Pseudosulfitobacter sp. DSM 107133: one gene and its partner. Each later gene encodes a partner of the first gene's protein in a complex. Links are inferred from orthologs where the notes say so. Each region holds a gene or a part of one and is shown in the gene's direction. Other genes may lie near its edges. The genes, in order: DSM107133_RS17240 and tldD.

Region 1 (6,500 bases):
GTGATCCGGCCACCATCGCCATCGACCTGGCGGGCAAGGCCAAATTGCTGGTCAACTTCCTGGACCCCAAGGTTGCCGCCGCGATGGAAAACTCTGACGAAGTGCCGGGCGAGCTGAACGCGCTTGAGATCAAGGACGTGACTGTCGAGGCTGCTGGTGCTGCGCTGAACGGTGCGGGTGCCTTTACCTTTGACAACACCGACATGACAACATTTGACGGCATGCCCAAGCCCACAGGCAGCATCGACCTGACACTGTCTGGCGGCAACGGTCTGCTGGACAAACTGGTGGCGATGGGCCTGTTGCCCGAAGAACAGGCGCAGGGTGCGCGAATGATGATGGCCTTGTTTGCCGTTCCCGGCGACGCACCGGATTCGCTGAAATCCAAGCTTGAGATCAACGACGCAGGTCATGTTCTGGCGAATGGCCAGCGGTTGAAGTAAATTCTCACCCAAGTTTATCGGGGGCGGTGCGCAAGTGCCGCCCCTTTTTTGTGCTGCGAATGCCAGTTCCCAACACCGGCATTGGCGATCGTTGTCTGGGGTCTGAACCCTAGGTCACCGACTCATAAGTTCGCAACCAGATCCTGATTGACGCGAGTTGTATGGATGCGAGGAAATTATCATCGCGTTTGTCATATCTTGTTGCTACCGCGCGGAAGTTTTTGAGTTTGTTGAAGAAACGCTCCACTGCGTTGCGTGCTTTGTAACGCTCGCGATCATGCGCGATGACAGGATTGCGTTGCGGCATCGAAGGGATCACGGCTTGCGCCTTCTGTTTGGCGATCAAATCACGGATCGCGTTGCTGTCATAGGCGCGATCCGCCAGCACGCTGCAGCCTTCTTTCAGTCGATCCAGCATCTGCTCTGCCGCGTGTCCATCATAGGCCTGCCCAGCCGTCAGCATGAGCCGGATCGGGCGGCCAAGCGCGTCCACCAAAGCGTGGATTTTCGTTGTCAGCCCGCCCCTTGAGCGACCCAGGCAATCGGATCGCCCCCTTTTTTAGGGCCATTTGCGCCCTGTTGGTGTACCCGGATGGAGGAGCTGTCAATCATTTGCACCTCACCCTCATATGCCTCTGATATTGCTTCAAGAATACGCGCCCAGTGGCCCGCACGCCGCCAGCGGTTGAAGCGGTTCACACAGGTCGTATGCGGCCCGTATCGGGCAGGAATGTCTGCCCAGGGCGCACCAGTCCGCAAGCGCCAGAAGATGCCGTTCAAAACCCGCCGGTCATCCACACGCGGCTTGCCGCGCACCTTCGTCGGCAGCAACGGCTGGATCACCGACCATTCAAAATCTGTCAAATCAAAACGTGCCATTCTCACCTCCACATTTGCCGGAAAGTGAATCACGTTTTCTAAAGTCTGTGAATCCCTTTTATGGGTATGTGACCTAGGGCTTCGGCGGCTGCGGCAAGCTCTCGCCGAAATCCCCCGACATCAATTCATCCAGAAACAGGCTGACGAACTGACTGCGCCCGTGCGCGCCGGATTTGGCATAAACGCTGGTCACCTGCGCTCGCACAGTGCCAGCTGCCGTCTGCCGGACACGGGCAATCTCGTCATTGTCCAGCCCTTTGCAGATCATGATGGCGATGTCGCGTTCGGCCGCTGTCAGGTTCCAGTCGTCGAACAAGCCGTCCATGACCTCGGCCAACTGTCCCTGTGCCACTTTCAACCCTGTGTCCATATCGCTCATACGGTTCAGCAAGCGGCGCAATTCGATCATCAGGAAAATCACCCCGCCCGACAGTGCAATCGCGGCAACACTTTCCGCCGCCAGCAAAGCGTGGTTCAGATGCGCGCCCTCGCGCATGTCGGTCAGCACGTCACCGATGAAAAACGCCGCGCACAGCGCCTGAAGGATGATCACCCCCGCAAGCACCGTGGCGCGTCGTTCCTTTGCCTTTGCGGGCCGCGCGGGTCGCTTCATTCCACTGCTGTTCCCTTGGGAATACGTTTGCGTCCCAATAGCATGGCGCGCACCAGATTGACACCGGATCGCCATGTGTCGAACGCCACACCGGCCACGTGCAACGCCACGGAAAGCATAAGCCAGTTGAACGCCAATTCATGCGCCTCTTTCACCCAATCAATGCCGAAGAACCGCAGCGTCGTCATCATGTAGCCGGTCACCCCCATCGCGATGACCGTCAGCCACAGGTTATACACCATCAGCGCGCCCAGCGGGTTATGTGACAGATGCACGGTACGATCCCCGGCCCGCACAGCCTTGAGATAGCGCAGCGCCCGCACCGGATTGGGTGGAAAGGCCGCGAACCGTGCGTGTCGTGGTCCGATCAAGGCCCAGACGACACGTATGCCCACCAGCCCAAGCGCCACATAGCCCACCCATTGGTGAACCATACCCTCGTCATCGGTAAAGGCACCGTTCAGCAGGATCATCAGCGCCAGCGACCAGTGGATCAGCCGGACCAGCGGGTCCCAGACGACCATGTCACGGGCGCCTTCGCGCCCGCTTTCCAGTTGCGTACCAACCGACACGGTCAGTTCTTCCAGTCAAGCTTGGTGATCGCACCGGTTTCGGGGGCCACATAGACTTCGCCCATTTTGCCGTCCTTGACGAAATAGACCTCGATGTTTCCGTCTTCCATCTCGGCTTTGCGCACATCGTAGCCCATGTCGGTCAGCGTGGTTTTCACCTCATCCATCGACTTGCCCAGCATGGTGTCGGCGGTCAGGTCGGCGGCAAAGGCAGGGGCGGCAAAGGCCATAAGGGCGATCAGAGCAATTTTACGCATGGTATCCTCATTTTCGGTTTTCAGTTTGTCAGGGACGGCAACGGGTGTTGTCGTCTTGCCCCGATCTGAGTGCGTCGGGGCGGCTGCACCATTGACCAGCGGCTTATTCCGCCTTTTTAAGCGCCTGCTTACAGCGGAAATCCGCCCCTTCTGCCCCTCTGCCCAATGCAACGACATCGCGCGCTTTTGCCGGGTCTTTTTCTGGCGCATCCGGCCCGCCCCCTTGTGCGCAGCGGGCGCGAAGGCTACCTCATGCCCAATTCAGCCGGAGAATTTCATGACCCCTTCCCTTGATGCCCTGACCGACCAATTGCTCAAAGCCGCCGCCAAAGCCGGTGCCGACGCGGCAGACGCGATGGCGGTTCAGGGCACATCGGTGTCGGTTGATGTGCGGGCCGGCGCACTGGAACATGCGGAACGGTCCGAAGGCGTGGACATCGGTCTGCGGGTCTTTGTCGGGCAGCGGGTGGCGAATGTCTCGGCCTCGGATATTTCCGAGCGGACGATTTCCGAGATGGCCGTGCGCGCGGTGGCGATGGCACGCGAAGCGCCCGAAGATGCCTATGCGGGCCTCGCCGATCCCGAACAATTGGTACAAGACTGGGACGTTGATGTACTGGAACTGGCCGATCCGTCGCCCGAACCCGACGCCGCCACGCTGGAAGACAACGCCCGCCGCGGCGAGGCCGCAGCCCTGGAACAGGACGGTATCAGCCAGGTGTCGCAAACCTCGGCGGCCTACGGAGCGCGGCAGGTGCATTTTGCCGCCAGCAACGGTTCTGCCGGTGGCTATGCGCGCACCGATCGCGGGATCAGTTGCGTGGCCATCGCGGGCACCGGCGCGGGGATGGAGCGGGATTACTCCGGCGACGGGCGCATCTTTCAGGCCGACCTGCGCAGCCCCGAAGAGATTGGCCGCGAGGCCGCCGAACGCGCCATCGCCCGCCTGAACCCGCGCAAACCGCGCACCGGCACCTATCCGGTGCTGTTTGACGAACGCGTCTCTTCGACCCTGATTGGTCACCTGTTGTCTGCCGTCAACGGTGCCGCCATCGCGCGCGGGTCGTCGTGGATGCTGGGGGCGTTGGGCGAGAAAATCCTGCCCGACGACCTGTCATTGATCGAAGACCCCCACCGCCCCCGCTGCTCGGCCTCGCGTCCCTTTGACGCCGAAGGGCTGCCGACCACCCGCCGTGCCATCGTGGACGGTGGCGTGCTGACCGGCTGGACGCTGGATCTGGCAACGGGCCGCAAGCTGGGCATGCCGTCCACCGGCAACGCCGCGCGTGGCACCTCGTCGGGTCCGTCGCCCAGCATCTGGAATGTGGAGCTGACCCAAGGCACCGCCAGCCGCGACGATCTGATCCGCGACATGGGCACCGGCCTGTTGGTCACCTCGATGATCGGCTCGACCATCAACCCCAACACCGGCGACTATTCCCGCGGCGCGGCCGGCCTGTGGGTTGAAAACGGCGAAGTCACCCATGCCGTCAACGAATGCACCATCGCGGGCAACCTGCGCGACATGCTGCGTGCCATCGTGCCCGCCAATGACGCACGCACCCACCTCAGCCGTGTTGTGCCATCACTGCTGGTGCCGGGAATGACCCTTGCCGGCAACTGATCTTCCTCTTCTGATCGACGCCGCACGCATCGCCGGCCGCATCGCCTGCAGCTATGCGGGACCGGCAACGCAGCGCTGGGACAAACCCGACGGTGCCGGTCCGGTCACCGAGGCCGATCTGGCCGTCAACGACATGCTGTCCAGCGTCTTGCGCGCGGCACGGCCCGGCTACGGCTGGCTGTCGGAAGAAACCGACGACTCGGCGGCACGGCTGGACGGCGACACCGTGTTTATTATCGACCCCATCGACGGCACCCGCAGCTTTGTCGAAGGCAGCAAGACCTGGGCGCATTCGATTGCCGTGGCGCAGGCCCGAAAGATCACCGCCGCTGTTGTCTACCTTCCGGCACTGGGCAAGCTTTATGCGGCGGCTTCAGGACAGGGCGCAACGCTGAACGATGCCCCCCTGCGTGTTTCGGGAACCGATCAGATGCAGGGCTGTTCGGTGCTGGCAACCAAACCCGCGCTGCAACCGCATCATTGGCGCGCGGGCGTTCCACCTGCGCTGAAACGCGGGCACCGACCGTCGCTGGCCTATCGGCTGGCGCTGGTTGCCGAGGGGCGCTTTGACGGTATGCTGACCCTGCGCGACAGCTGGGAATGGGACATCGCCGCCGGTGCGCTGATCGTCACTGAAGCCGGCGGCGTTATCAGCGACCGCACAGGGCTGCCCTTGCAGTTCAACAACCCGCACCCGACGCTGAACGGTATCATCGCCGCGACCCCGGCGGTGCATGCCGGCCTGCACGCCGCCCTACTGCCGCCACCTTGACCCGGCCGCACAGCCTTGCGCACAGTATAGCCAGCCAGACACCATGCCCGATCAACGGCCCGATCAAAGGACAGATACCATGACCCAACGCCTGCACCTCGTTTTCGGAGGCGAGCTTGTGACCCCGTCCGAAAACGTCTTCAAGAACGTCGATGACCTGCATATTGTCGGTATCTTTCCAAACTATGCCGCCGCTTACGACGCCTGGAAGAACGAGGCCCAGCGCACGGTCGACAACGCGCATATGCGCTATTACATCGCGCACCTCCACCGCCTGCGCGACGAGGAAAACGCCGCCACGCCCACTGAAGAACTGGGGTAACCCTCCGCTATGGCCCGCTCTCTGGGATTTGCGGCCTACCGCGCCCTGACCCGGCGCGGGCCCGCGCCAAAGCTGCCAGACTATGCGCCGCGCCCGTGGGGTGAGCTGGTGTGGCTGCACGCGGCCGAGCCGGGAAGCGAAGCGCGGGTGCGCAATCTGGCCCGCCGCCTGATTGGTGCGCGTTTTGGGCTCAGCGTGCTGCTGACCGCACCGGACGAACCCAAACCCTGTGACGAGCCTGATTTGTTGACCGCAGCACTGCCGCCGGAACACCCCGCATCGACTGCTGCCTTTGTTGCGCACTGGCGACCCGATGCGGTGGTCTGGGCATGGGGTGCGCTGCAACCCAACCTGATCGAAGCCGTGGCCAAAACCGACTGTGCCATGTTTCTGGTGGATGCAGGAGCGGACGGGTTCGACACCCGCCGCGACCGCTGGCTGACCGAAGTGCCGCGTCAGTTGCTGGCGCATTTCGATACCATTCTGGCCCGCAGCGACGCCGCCGAAGCGCGGATGAAACAGCTGGGTGTACCCGCCGCGAAAACCGATCGCACCGCGCCGCTGGTGCCGGGCGGACAGGCGCTGCCGGCCGCGCAACAGGATGTTGACGATCTGTCACAGGCTTTGTCGGGCCGCCCGGTCTGGTTTGCTGCCGGTGTCACCGCTGCCGAAATTTCAACCGTTCTGAGTGCCCACCGCCGCGCCCAGCGCCTGTCGCACCGGCTGTTGCTGATTCTGAACCCGCAGGATTCCATCGCAGATGCGCTTGCGACCAACTTGTGCGCTTTGGATGCACAGCGGGTGGTGCGCTGGTCCGAGGGCAACTATCCCGACGACAACACGTCGGTTGTGCTGGCCGACCTGCCAGACGAAGCCGGTTTGTGGTTCCGCGTCGCGCCGGTCTCGTTTCTGGGCGGATCGCTGGAAACCGGTCAGGGCGGGCAGGATCCTTTTGCCGCTGCGGCCTTGGGATCGGCTGTTCTGTATGGTCCCAGTGTGGGCAAACATCTGGATGCCT
Region 2 (6,394 bases), 2.1 Mb from region 1 along the record:
GGGCAGCAGAACTTGCTCGTTAAAGCAGAAGCACTGGATCTTGTTAAAGAAGCCGCCCGCCGAATAGGGCGTGACGTTATAGCTGGCAGTTCCGGCGATGGTGCGGTCGGTGGGGTTATAAGCCTCGAAGAACGCCAGCGCGGTTTCACCGATGCGCAGCTTCATCTTGGTTTCGACCGGCTTGAATTCCCACGGCATGTCACGATCCGTCGATGCATCAAACCGCACTGTGATCTCGCGGTCCAGAATGTGATCGACCCCCTCGGCGGCAACACCAGGCGTACCGCCAAAGCCCGTCACCCGGCAGAACCAGTTATAAAACGGAACCGAAGCCCATGACAGAGCGCCCATGACCAGCACGACGCCAACCAGTTGGACTACCGTGCGCTGAGGGCCTTGCATCCGTTTCATTTCAACGCCTCCGCGCGCGGCACTTCAAAATCGCCGCTGGTGACCTTGGCAAAGGTCAGCGCCAGAACCAGCACAACAAAGGCGGCCAGCAACAGCCCGACGCCCAGATTACGGCTGCGGCGTCGGCCGTGAATTTCGTGTTCAGCTTTGATCGCCATCACCAGCCTCCCAATCCCGAGCTGCGCAGCAGCGCCTCGGCCATGATCGCACCAAAGTGCAGGAACAGATACAGCAAAGACAGTTTGAAGAACGACTTTTCGACGGCGTAGCCATCGGCTTCTGCATCTGCTTCGTCACGGCGCCAGATCGCAACGGCACCTTTCAGGAACAGCGCGTTCAGAATCACCGCAACGGTCAGATAGATCAAACCGCCGATGGATGTGAACGCGGTGCCCACAGCCAGAACCGCCAGAACGACAGTATAGGCCAGAATATGTTTGCGCGTGGTCTTGCGCCCGTGTGTCACCGTCAGCATCGGCACGCCCGCGTCGTCATAGTCCGACTTCATGAACAAGGCCAGCGCCCAGAAATGCGGCGGCGTCCAGATGAAGATCAGCGCGAACATCAACCACGCCTCGACCGACATGGACCCGGTGGCCACAACCCAGCCGATCACCGGCGGAAAGGCCCCGGCCGCGCCGCCGATCACGATGTTCTGCGGCGTCGAGCGTTTCAGCCACATCGAATAGACGACAGCGTAAAAGAAGATGGTAAAGGCCAGCAGCCCCGCCGCCAGAAAGTTGGCCGACAGCGCCAGCATCATCACCGACAGGCCCGACAGCGCGACGCCAATGCTCAGCGCCTCGCCCGGCTGGACCTTTCCCGCAGGAATCGGACGGTTGGCGGTGCGTTTCATGATGTGGTCGATGTCTGCATCCCACCACATGTTCAGCGCACCCGAAGCCCCTGCCCCGATGGCGATGAACAGAATCGACGCAAAGCCGACGACAGGGTGCACACCATGGGGGGCCGCCAGCATGCCCACCAATGCGGTGAACACCACAAGCTGCATGACCCGCGGCTTCATCAGCGCGAAATAGTCGCCAAAGGACGCTTCGGCCTCGAAGGCCTGTGGCTGGCTGCTGATATCGGTCATTCGGGTCTCACGCATCATGTGAAATCAGGAAAGGCGGGGGAACAGCCCCCGCCCTGTTGGCTTACTTCGAAGCGATCTGGAAGCTTTGCGGCATGGGCAGGCTTGCGAATTCTTCGCGGGCCTTTTCCAGCCATGCAGCGTAGGCTTCTTCGGACACAACCTTGACGGTGATCGGCATGTAGGCGTGGTTGATGCCGCACAGCTCGGAACACTGGCCAAAATAGATACCTTCACGCTCGGCCTTGAACCACAGTTCGGCCAGACGTCCGGGCACACCATCCTGTTTGACACCGAATGCGGGCATCGCCCAGGAATGGATCACGTCGGCGCCGGTGACCTGCATCACCACGATCTTGCCCACAGGCACGACAACCGCATTGTCGGTGGCCAGCAGGAATTCATCCTTGGAATAGCCCGCGGCGATCAGCTGCTGCTCGACCTCTGGGGTCATCATGTTCTGACCGCCGGTTGCCGGCGCACCAATCATATAGCTAGAGAATTCAATGCCTTCGTCCACATAGGAGTAGTCCCAGTACCATTGGTAACCGGTCACCTTGATGGTCACTTCGGCGTCGGGGATTTCCTGCTGTTTGAACAGGATCGGCAGCGAGAACGCCCCGATGAACACCAGAATCACAATCGGAATCACGGTCCATGCGATTTCAATCGGGGTGTTGTGTGTGAAACTCGCAGGCTTCGGGTTGCGGCGCGCATTATAGCGGATGCCGACCCAAACCAGCAGGCCGATCACGAACAGGGAAATCGCCGTGATGATGACCAGCAGCATATGGTCCAGCCACTGCAAATCACGTGCCAGTTCGGTTACGGCGGGCTGAAAGCCCATAACGCCGTCGCGCGGGGCGCCAACGATTTCAAGGTTGTCCTGCGCCATCGCTGGCAGTGCGGCTGAGGCGGCAAAAAGGCCGGAAACAAGGCCCTTAATCGAGAAATGCTTGGTCATGTATCGTCCTGATCTTGTGATCGCTGTTGGGCGCGGGGAATAGACAAAGCAGCTTACGCTTTCGCCTCCCGTTGTATTACCCGCGCTTACAATCATATTCTACCCTCAAGATAAAGCCATTCTTACCGCGTCAAAGAGACGCCTCACTCGAAAAATTCAGGATCAGCCCCCAATGACCGATGCCCCCTTCGCCCCGTTCGACACCCTTTTGGACCGTGACGAAGCACTTCAGGTGCTGCGCGCGGCCACCGACGGGGCCGACGACGGGGAACTTTTCCTGGAACGCCGCCGGTCCGAGGCGATGGTGTTTGACGACGGGCGCCTTAAAACCGCCAGCTATGATGCCTCGGAAGGGTTCGGCCTGCGCGCGGTGCGCGGCGAAGTGGCCGGATATGCCCATTCTACCGAGCTTTCCATAGCCGCCCTGAAGCGTGCAAGCGAAACCGCGCGGCTGGCTGTTGGCGACGGGGGCGGCACATGGGCCGATGCGCCGCAGGCCACAAACACCCGTCTGTATACAGACGAAGACCCCATAGCAGGTGCAAGTTTTCCGGTGAAACTGGACACCCTGCGCGAGATCGACGCATTCACCCGCGCTTTGGACAGCCGCGTAGTGCAGGTTTCGGCAACCATTGCCGCGTCTTTGCAAGAGGTTGAAATCTTGCGTCCCGAAGGCGGATCGGTGCGCGACGTGCGCCCGATGACCCGTGTGAATGTGTCGGTGATTGTCGAACAGGCCGGCCGGCGCGAATCGGGCAGCGCGGGCGGCGGCGGGCGTGTGGGCCTTGATGGCCTGCTGGACCCCGCCGACTGGCAGGCCAAGGCCCGCGAGGCCTTGCGGGTGGCTGTGGTCAATCTGGATGCGATTCCCGCCCCTGCGGGCGTGATGGACGTGGTGCTTGGCCCCGGCTGGCCGGGCATTCTGCTGCACGAAGCGATTGGCCACGGGCTTGAGGGGGATTTCAACCGCAAGGGGTCCTCTGCCTTTGCCGGATTGATGGGACAGCGCATTGCTGCCCCGGGCGTGACCGTGCTGGACGACGGCACCATCCCCGACCGGCGCGGGTCGATCAGTGTCGACGACGAAGGCACCCCAAGCGCGCGCAATGTGCTGATCGAGGACGGCGTGCTGGTGGGCTATATGCAAGACCGCCAGAACGCGCGGCTGATGGGCGTCGCCCCCACCGGAAACGGGCGGCGCGAAAGCTACGCCCACACCCCGATGCCGCGCATGACCAACACCTATATGCTGGGTGGCACTGTCGCGCCGGGTGACATCGTGGCCGACCTGAAAGACGGCATTTACGCTGTTGGCTTTGGCGGCGGTCAGGTGGACATCACCAACGGCAAATTCGTGTTTTCCTGCACCGAGGCCTATCGCGTTCAGAACGGTGTGGTCGGGGCACCGGTCAAAGGCGCAACCCTGATCGGCGACGGCGCCACGGCGCTGCAAAAGATTCGCGCCATCGGCAACGATCCGACGCTTGATCCCGGCATGGGCAACTGCGGCAAGGCGGGGCAATGGGTGCCCGTGGGCGTGGGCCAGCCGACGTTGATGATCGGCGGTCTGACGGTGGGCGGCAGCGGCGGCTGAGGAAAGGGCCAATTCATTTGATAGTTTCTGTCGAAAGAAGGCTGATTCTTTCACTGGTTGTTAACCTCGACCCTGCATAACACTTGCAGCAACAGGCGGAGAGACGGATGACAGATCGAGGATTAAGTCCTTCTTCCATTCACCCCCCACTCCCACCCACCCCGGAAGACGATTGGTTTCTTCGTCTCCGCCTGTTGCGATCTCGCCGGGTCGGTATCTCGACGTTCAACAGATTGCTGATCGAACATGGCACAGCGCAAAATGCGCTTGATGCGTTGCCGGAACTGGCGCGCGCTGCTGGTGTGGAAAACTACACCCCTTGCCCCGTTGCCGTCATCGAGGCCGAGCTGAAAGCCGGCCAGACGGCCGGGGCAACTCTGATTTCCCAGACCGCACCGCACTATCCCGCTGCGCTGCGCGATCTGGCCGACGCGCCCCCGTTTCTGTGGGCCATTGGCGACCTTGCCGTGCTGGAACGCCCGATGATTTCGATTGTGGGCGCGCGCAATGCCTCCAGCCTTGGTTCCCGCATGGCCAAATCGCTGGCGCGCGAACTTGCGACGGCGGGCCATGTGATCGTCTCGGGCCTTGCGCGCGGCATCGACGCCGCAGCGCATACCGCCGCGCTGGACACCGGCACCGTGGCCGTACAGGCGGGCGGTGTCGACATGATATATCCGGCGGAAAACACCGAATTGGCGCTGGCAATTCCCGAACACGGGTTGCGGTTGTCGGAGCAGCCCATGGGCCTGCAACCGATGGCGCGCCACTTTCCGCCGCGCAACCGCATCGTCTCGGGGCTGAGCCGCGCCACGATTGTGGTCGAGGCTGCGGCAAAGTCCGGCAGCCTGATCACCGCCCGCGACGCGCTGGATCAGGGCCGCGAGGTGCTGGCCGTGCCCGGAAGCCCGCTGGACGCCCGCGCCTCTGGCTGCAACATGCTGATCCGCGACGGGGCCACGTTGATCCGCAATGCCGCAGATGTGATCGAGGCGCTGGCTCCGTTGGCGCCGCGCGCACCTGCCCTGCCGATGGACCTGCCGCACACACCACCGCCAAAGCCGGTCCGCGACCGGCGCACTTTGCGCGAAACCGCCGCCCTGCACAGCCAGATCCTGAACCGTCTGGGCCCTTCCCCGCTGGCCGAGGACCAGTTGATACGCGACATCGCGGCAGCCCCTTCCGATGTAGCCCCGGTTTTGCTGGAACTGGAACTGGACGGACACATCGAACGCAGCCCCGGCGGCCTGCTGACACGCCCCAATTAAGGACCTCGACGGGGGCCTGATACGATGGCGTGTTGACATTCAATGCTTGCACCCCACATCTAGCGCCGCCATAGACGCGCAAGTTTTACTGTCCCCGAGGTGCATCATTTATGCCAGTCGTCGTCGTCGAATCTCCGGCCAAGGCCAAGACAATCAACAAATATCTGGGTGACAATTACACCGTGCTGGCTTCTTACGGCCATGTGCGGGACTTGCCCCCGAAAGACGGTTCGGTCGACACCGAACATGATTTCGAGATGCTTTGGGAGATTGGCAGCGACAGCAAAAAGCATGTCAAAGCCATCGCAGACGCCCTGAAAAACGACAACGAACTGATCCTCGCAACCGACCCCGACCGCGAGGGCGAGGCGATCAGCTGGCACCTGCAAGAGGCGCTGACCAAGCGCAAGTCGATCACCAAAAGCACCCCCGTTTCGCGGGTGGTGTTCAACGCGATCACAAAAACCGCCGTCACAGAGGCGATGAAGAATCCCCGTCAGGTCGACATGCCACTGGTCGAGGCCTACCTCGCCCGCCGCGCGCTGGACTATCTGGTGGGCTTCAACCTGTCCCCCGTCCTGTGGCGCAAATTGCCCGGCGCGAAATCGGCAGGGCGCGTGCAATCGGTCTGTCTGCGCCTGATCACCGAACGCGAGATGGAAATCGAAGCCTTCCGTGCCCGCGAATACTGGTCGGTCAAGGCATTGCTGGCGACCCCGCGCGGACAGGAATTCGAGGCGCGGCTGACCACCTTGGCCGGCAAGAAGCTGGACCGTTACGACATTGAAAACGGCACACAGGCCGAAATGGCCGTGCAGGCGATCAGCAGCCGCGACCTGAAGGTCCAGTCGGTCGAGGCCAAGCCTGCCAACCGCAACCCCTCCGCCCCGTTCATGACATCGACCCTGCAACAGGAAGCCAGCCGCAAGTTCGGCATGGGCGCGCGCCAGACCATGAGCGCGGCACAGCGTCTGTATGAGGCGGGCTATATCACCTATATGCGGACCGACGGCATCGACATGGCCCCCGAAGCGGTGCAGATGGCGCGCGACGCCATCAAGGAC

Evidence for each region.
Region 2: the proteins of DSM107133_RS17240 (region 1) and tldD are in contact, whole or in part, in a solved structure (PDB 5NJ9), measured with the Escherichia coli proteins. The link is inferred for Pseudosulfitobacter sp. DSM 107133 from one-to-one orthologs.

What each region holds. Positions count from the first base shown.
Region 1 is NZ_CP085154.1:3,460,152-3,466,651, forward strand. What follows is about bases 2,264-5,214. They hold DSM107133_RS17240 (metallopeptidase TldD-related protein), read left to right. Parts: upstream 2,264-3,041; coding sequence 3,042-4,388; downstream 4,389-5,214. Other genes in these bases: DSM107133_RS17230 (cytochrome b/b6 domain-containing protein), read right to left, coding at 2,264-2,507; DSM107133_RS17235 (PepSY domain-containing protein), read right to left, coding at 2,510-2,764; DSM107133_RS17245 (3'(2'),5'-bisphosphate nucleotidase CysQ), read left to right, coding at 4,375-5,160. Outside these bases: DSM107133_RS17215 (DUF2125 domain-containing protein), read left to right, coding at 1-443; DSM107133_RS17225 (LuxR C-terminal-related transcriptional regulator), read right to left, coding at 1,396-1,935; more of DSM107133_RS17230, read right to left, coding at 1,932-2,263; DSM107133_RS17250 (DUF4170 domain-containing protein), read left to right, coding at 5,240-5,482; DSM107133_RS17255 (glycosyltransferase N-terminal domain-containing protein), read left to right, coding at 5,492-6,500.
Region 2 is NZ_CP085154.1:1,364,825-1,371,218, reverse strand. Bases 2,007-4,851 are described here. They hold tldD (metalloprotease TldD), read left to right. Parts: upstream 2,007-2,640; coding sequence 2,641-4,062; downstream 4,063-4,851. Other genes in these bases: dprA (DNA-processing protein DprA), read left to right, coding at 4,170-4,851; coxB (cytochrome c oxidase subunit II), read right to left, coding at 2,007-2,468. Also shown: DSM107133_RS06800 (cytochrome c oxidase assembly protein), read right to left, coding at 1-411; DSM107133_RS06795 (cytochrome C oxidase assembly protein), read right to left, coding at 408-569; cyoE (heme o synthase), read right to left, coding at 569-1,507; more of coxB, read right to left, coding at 1,569-2,006; more of dprA, read left to right, coding at 4,852-5,330; topA (type I DNA topoisomerase), read left to right, coding at 5,441-6,394. UniProt on the Escherichia coli protein: Metalloprotease involved in CcdA degradation. Suppresses the inhibitory activity of the carbon storage regulator (CsrA).